DNA from 2 places in the Burkholderia sp. AW49-1 genome. Region 1 is predicted to be linked to the other one. Evidence: riboswitches for the same ligand, from Rfam matches in the RefSeq annotation. Region 1 holds a riboswitch; the other holds the start of a gene.
The links. A riboswitch is a leader RNA that binds a small molecule or an ion and turns the genes downstream of it on or off. The one in region 1 is predicted to bind cobalamin.
Positions count from the first base shown of each region.

Region 1 (3,402 bases):
TCGCGAGCACTTCGTCGAGCGGCAGATATTCGTACTTCAGCACGGTGTTCAGCTCGTCGAGGATCACCATCCGGTAATCGCCACTTTCGATCATCCGGCGCGCCTCGTCCCAGCCCTTGCGCGCGGTCGCGATATCGGCGTCGCGGTTCTGCGTGTTCCACGTATAGCCGTCGCCCATCGTCACGAAGTCGCATTGCGCGACCGCGCCGAGGAAGTCGCGCTCGGACGTGTGCAGCGCGCCCTTGATGAACTGCACGACGCCGAGCCGCATGCCGTGGCCGAGCACGCGCACGGCCATGCCGAACGCGGCCGTGCTCTTGCCCTTGCCGTTGCCGGTGTTGACGATCAGCAGGCCCTTTTCCTGGGTGGCGGCGGCCTGCTTCTTTTCATGGCCGGCGCGGCGGCGTTCGGTCATCCGCTGATGGGATTCGGCATCGGTCTTCATCGGGAATCGTCCTGTCGAAAGCGAAACAAAGGGTTCAGAGCGGGCCGGCGAGCGCGACCGTCACGCCGCCCAAGATGGATTTGGGGCCGAGCAGCCGGCCACGCGGCGCCGCGAGCCGCGCGCACGGCTCGGCCACGCCCGCGACGCCGAAACGCGCGAGCGCGGCCGCCGACGGGCCGCTCAATGCCGGTCCGGGGCACTGCGCGAGCTGCGCCGCGTCGAACGCGACGAGCGGCCAGCCGCGGCGTGCGCACAGCATGCGCAGCGGCCGCGCGCGCGCCTTGTCGACGAGTGTCGCGACGACGGCCGGCTCGGCATCAGGGTAGTGCTTCAGCGCCGCGCGGATCGCAGCATCGAGTTGCGCGGCCGTCACGTCCGCGCGAAACCCGACGCCGAGCGCGACGCGCATCATGCGCGGCCGCCGAGCGCCGCGCGCACGGCGGGATCGTCGGCAAGCGCCGCGACGCGGCCGATCACGACGATCGCGGGCGAACCGATACCGGTCGCACCCACACGTTCGACGACGGCGTCGAGCGTCGCGAGCACGTGCCGCTGCCCGTCACGCGTCGCGTTCTCGATCGCCGCGCACGGCATGTCGCCGGGCACGCCGCCGTCGCGCAGCGCGGCCACGATCGCGTCGAGCCGGCGTATGCCCATGTAGATCACGATCGTCATGCGCGTCGCGGCCAGCGCGCGCCAGTCGGGCTCGTCGGCACCCGCGCCGTGGCCCGTGACGAAGATCACGCCCTGCGCGTCGCCGCGATGCGTGACCGGAATGCCGAGCGCGGACGGGGCCGCGATACCGGCCGTGATGCCGTTCACGACCTCGACCGGGAAACCCGCCGCGCCGAGCGCGAGCAGCTCCTCGCCGCCCCGGCCGAATACGAACGGATCGCCGCCCTTGAGCCGCGCGACGCTGCGGCCCGCGCGCAGGTGCGCGAGCATCGCGGCGACGATCGCCTCCTGCGGCGTCGACGCATGGCCGCCGCGCTTGCCGACGTGCTCGATGCGCGCGTCGGCGCGTGCATGGCGCAATACGTCGGGGTTCACGAGGTCGTCGACGAGCAGCACGTCGGCCGCGGCGATCGCGCGCACGGCCTTCAGCGTCAGCAGATCGGCGTCGCCGGGGCCGGCGCCGACGAGCCACGCGCGGCTCATCGGACGCGGCACGGCGCACACCGTGTCGTGGCAGTGGAAAGGGGACGGCGAACGGCACATCGGCGGCCGGCGGACAGGCAAGGCATGATGGATCGGGCGAAGCCCGCGCGAACGCGGGCGGGAAGCGCACCCCATCCGTCCCCCGCGGATCGGGCGTTCGGCGAGCAGCGGGCTCGCCCCTTGCGTCGGCCGGTATCCGGGCTGGCCGCTTGCCAGGCCGCAGCCTTCCCGCCCGCTGAAGGGCAGTGGCATCGCGGGCGGCCTGGGCGCGTGCGGGGGGAACCGCGGCGCGCGGGCGGCGTACCGTTGCGGGGACAGCACAGGCCGGGCGGACTTCCGCCTCCTGTTTCCCGTTTAACTGCGTGCGCGGAATGCGCATGCGAGCACCGAACGCGGCGCATACGATAGCACAGCGATCGGCCCGCGCGAACCCGCCCCGCGGGCGCCGCGAGCGCCCCCGGCACGATGCAGTGGCCGTGCCGAACGCGCCGCGGCGGCCCGTTCCGCCTTGACGCTCCCCGCACCGCCGCCTACACTCGCACGCGTTTTGGTGCTCGCGCGTGCTCCTCCGGCGCGCGCAGTTAAACGGGAAACAGGGAGCCTGGCTGCGCCGCAGCCGAGCCAACCTGTGCTGCCCCCGCAACGGTAAGCGAACGCATCGCGCCCAGCGCGATGCAGCGCCGCTTCGCCGCATGCCTGCCGCATGCGGACGACCGCCACTGGATGCCGCGCATCCGGGAAGGCGAAGCGGCGTGTTCGTCAGCCCGGATACCGGCCAGAACGTGGGGTTCAGCGCCGCGGGGAGGCGGCGCATCGTCCACGGCCGCAGCACGCCCGACGCCCGAACGTTGCCCGCTTCCTTTGCCGATCCGTCAGCCGCAGCACGCGCGCGGGCCGGGGCGAAGAACGGCCGGCGGCGCAGGCGGGGCCGACGACGGCCGTGTTGGCATTCATCATGTCGACCGTTCGCAAAGGAGCATCATGCTCGACTCGTTCTTCCGCCTGTTCAACGACAGCTCATCCGGGCTGCGCGGCAAAATCGTCGCGATCTATTCATTGCTCGTCGCCTTCAACGTCGGCGCGTGGATCTGGGCCTTCGTCGCGTTTCGCGACCAGCCCGTGCTGCTGGGTACCGCGCTGCTCGCCTACGTGTTCGGGCTGCGCCACGCGGTCGACGCCGACCATATCGCCGCGATCGACAACGTCACGCGCAAGCTGATGCAGGAGGGCCGCAGCCCGCTCGGCGCGGGCCTGTTCTTCTCGCTCGGCCATTCGACGGTGGTGATCGTGATGTCGGTCGCGGTCGCGCTGACCGCGGCGTCGCTCGCGCGTTTCGAGAGCATGAAGACCTGGGGCGGCGTGATCAGCACGAGCGTGTCGGCGTTCTTCCTGCTGGTGCTCGCGGCCGCCAACCTGCTGATCCTGATCTCCGTCTACCGGACGTTTCGCGCGGCCCGCCGCGGCGAGACGATCGTCGACGCCGACCTCGACATGCTGATGAACCAGCGCGGCGTGCTGGCCCGCCTGTTCCGGCCGCTGTTCCGCCTCGTGTCGCGCAGCTGGCACCTGTATCCGGTCGGTTTCCTGTTCGGCTTCGGCTTCGACACCGCGACCGAAATCGCGCTGTTCGGCATTTCGGCCACGCAGGTGCAGGGCGGCCTGTCGTTCTGGTCGGTGATGGTGCTGCCGGTGCTGTTCACCGCGGGCATGACGCTCGTCGACACGACCGACGGCATCCTGATGATGGGCGCGTACCGCTGGGCGTACGTGCGGCCGATCCGCAAGATCTACTACAACAT
Region 1 is NZ_JBSAXF010000005.1:266,577-269,978, forward strand. It holds gene cobO (cob(I)yrinic acid a,c-diamide adenosyltransferase) at 1-445, opposite strand, end outside; gene ACV22W_RS11300 (cobalamin biosynthesis protein) at 480-857, opposite strand; gene cobA (uroporphyrinogen-III C-methyltransferase) at 854-1,663, opposite strand; cobalamin riboswitch at 1,774-2,010, opposite strand; cobalamin riboswitch at 2,135-2,397, shown strand; gene ACV22W_RS11310 (HoxN/HupN/NixA family nickel/cobalt transporter) at 2,585-3,402, shown strand, end outside.

Region 2 (3,402 bases), on a different contig from region 1:
GCCGGCGTCGATACCATTCTTGCGTGGCGACGGCCGGCGAACCCCTACCGGCCCGCTCACCGGCCCCTGTCGTAGCGCTCAGATCGGGAGAGAGATGAAACAGCGCGCAATGCCGGCACGCGGCCGCATGTTGCCGGGCCTCGGCGCCCGCCTGCTGGACGAGCTGACGCGCAGCGGCGCACCGCCGGCTGAACGACCGACGACGCCCGGCGGCTTCGTCGCGCTGTACCGCGACGCGATCGAGCGGCTCGAGGCGCAGGTTGCGCGCGGCAACGGCCATCCGCCGATGCGCAAGCAGGAAGTCGACCTGATGTGCCGCTGCCTGCTCAGTTGCGCGACGCTCGCGGACGCAATCCGCTGCGCGGCTGAATTCTGCGAGATGCTGACGCCGCGCGCCGGCGCGCTGTCGCTCGCGGTGCGCGACGGGCGCGCGACGTTCCGGATGGATTCGCTGCGCCGCACGCGCAGCCCGGCCGCGTGCCTCGTCGACCTGACGGGCTTGTTCTGCTATCTGCAGTTGTTCGGCTGGCTGATCGGGCAACCGCTGCGACCGGACGAAGTCTGGCTCGGCCATCCGCGCCGCGACGACGCGATGCCGCTGCTCGGGCTGTTCAACGCGCCGGTTGACGTCGGCCGCAAAACCTATGGCTTCGCATTCGACGCTGCGCGGCTCGATGCCCGCGTGATCCGCCAGCCGGGTGAACTGACGGCGTTCCTCGTCGATTTCCCGTTTCGTCTGATCGATGCGGCGCCGGCCGTCGTGTCATGGGCGCAGCAGGTGCGCGGCTTTCTCGACGCGGCGCTCGCGCGCGAGCAGGCGCTGCCCGCGCTTGCCGAGCTGGCGACATGGCTCGGCGTCAGCGAGGCGACGTTGCGGCGGCGGCTGGCCGCCGAAGGCAGCGGCTATCACGCGTTGCGCGAGCGGTGTCTCGCCGACGTCGCGCGGCGCTGCCTGCGCGAGTCCGATTGGCCGGTCGCGCGGATCGCCGCGCATCTCGGGTTCGCGGGCGAAGAAGCTTTCCGGCGGGCGTTCGTGCGATGGACGGGCGTCGCGCCGAGCCGCTTCCGGCGCGATTGCCGCGCGGCCAACGCGCCCTTTCATCAGATGTAAAGGGGTCCTCATGTCTCGCAAGCGAGGATCTGGAAAAGAATCCGGCGATCACTGACGTTTTTTCGCATCCCCGCGCGCTTCGCCGATTGACGCGCCGGAGCGCTCGCCATTACGCTTGCGCGCTGATGGTTCCCGGAGACGGGATCAAAAGGGAACGCAGGAGAGGCAGCGCCTCGAATCTGCGGCTGCCCCCGCAACTGTGAGCGGCGAATCCGCACTACTCCAAGCCACTGGGAAACCGGGAAGGCCGGTGCGAATAGCGACCCGCGAGCCAGGAGACCTGCCATCGACCCGAGGTCCAAGCAGCCGCGCCGGGCGGGGTGTCCCGGAGCGCCAGGCGCCGCCTTTGGCGGTCGCCCCGTTGCATGGACGGCCCGACCTCAGGACCCTTCAGATGTCCAGTCTTTCCGCCTCCGCTTCCTCGCCGGAAGCGTCGTGCCGTCGCGCCAGCCATGGGCGCGGCGTGTCCGCACGCGTGTGCCGTGCCGTGTCGTTCGATCCGCGCGACGACCGCCCAAGCCGTCCGGTCTCGCGATAGACCGATACGAACCCGGGCGGTACGCACCGCCACCCGCTTACGCTCGCCGTACCTGCAACACGATCACGCTCATTGCCTCATGAATCTTCGCCACTTTCTCGCCACGTCCGCCGCCACGGCGCTGTTCGCCCCGATCGCCCATGCCGCCGGCGACACGGCCCTCCCGCAGCCGCCCCAACCCGCCGCAGCCGCCGACCTGCCGACGATCAGCGTGACCGACACGCGGCACCTGCCCGAATCGTTCGACCAGCGCTATGCGACGACGCAGGTGCTCACGCGCGCCGATCTCGATCGGCTGTCGCCGAGCGACCCGAGCATCACGCAGGCGCTCGCGACGCTGCCGGGCGTGACCGTCTCGCAAAACGGCGGCCCCGGCTCGTCCGCGTCCGTGAGCATCCGCGGCTCGTCCGCCAATCAGGTCGCGGTGTTCATCGACGGCATCCGGATCGGCTCGCCGACGACCGGCATCGCGCCGTGGGCCGACCTGCCGACCGACGCGTTCGAACGCGTCGAGGTGATCTCGGGGCCGGCCGCCGCATCGTTCGGCGCGAACGCGATGGGCGGCGTCGTGCAACTGTTCACGCGCCGCGCCGCCGGCCAGCCGAACCAGACGACCGTGTCGTTCGGCGGCGGCTCGAACAAGACCTTCGACACGCAGGTGCGCACGTCGGGCACCGTGCCGTCGACGGGGTCGCTCGCCGCGCTCGGCGGCCTCACCTACACGCTCGGCCTGCACAGCTACAACACGGCCGGCATCGACGCGACGCGACCGTTCGCCTACGGGCACGAGGACGGCCGCAATCCGTATCACGCGCAGGACCTCGATGCGCGACTCGGCTACGCGCGCGACAACTGGTCGATCTCGACGTTCGCGCTGTATCACCGCTCCGACCTGTCCTATGACAACGCCGGCTTTGCGAATCGCGAGCTCGATCATCAGCTGACGACCGGCATCGCGTTCCATCTCGACATCACGCCCGACACCCAGTTCGACCAGTCGTTCGGTTATGCGAACGACCGCCAGTTCCTGTACGCGAGCGACCCGACCATTCCGACCGACCAGATCAACTCGCAGCGCATCAGTTCGTCGACGTCGCTGACCCATCAGGAACACGGCTTCCGGCTGTTCGGCCTGCCGCTGTCGGGCGAGACGAAGGTCGCGTACGACTTCACGCGCGAACAGGCCTTCCTGCCCGTCGACGTGCCGGACGGCGTGCCCACGCGCAACGACTCCGCGTTCTCGCTGCATCAGTCGGCGACGCTCGGCAGCGTGACGATGTTCGTCGCGGGGCGGCACGAGATCATCGCCGGGAAGGCCGTGAACACCGGCAACGCCGCGCTGTCGTGGGCCATCACGCCGGTCTATACGGCGCGCGTGTCGTACGGCAACGCGTTCCGCCTGCCCTCGTTCAACGACCTGTACTACCCGGGCTACGGCAACCCGGACCTGAACCCGGAACGCAGCGATTCGGTCGAGGCCGCGCTCGATGCGAACACGGCGTACGGCACGTTCAGCGCCGCGATCTACGACACGCGCATCAACAACCTGATCGCCTACAACCCCGCGACGCGCTCGCCGATGAACATCGGTCGCTCGCACATCCGCGGCATCGACCTGTCGTACAAGGGCACGATCGGCCGTTATACGCCGGTGAGCGTCGCGGTCGGTTTCCTGAATCCCCATGACGAAACCAACGACAGCTGGCTCAACCGCCGGCCGCGCCAGACGGTCAGCGTCAACGTCGACCATACG
Region 2 is NZ_JBSAXF010000001.1:6,410-9,811, reverse strand. It holds gene ACV22W_RS00055 (helix-turn-helix domain-containing protein) at 95-1,111, shown strand; cobalamin riboswitch at 1,221-1,413, shown strand; gene ACV22W_RS00050 (TonB-dependent receptor domain-containing protein) at 1,729-3,402, shown strand, end outside.
Region 2: it holds a riboswitch for cobalamin, as region 1 does, so the genes downstream of both, ACV22W_RS00050 (TonB-dependent receptor domain-containing protein) here and cobA (uroporphyrinogen-III C-methyltransferase) in region 1, are expected to answer to the same signal.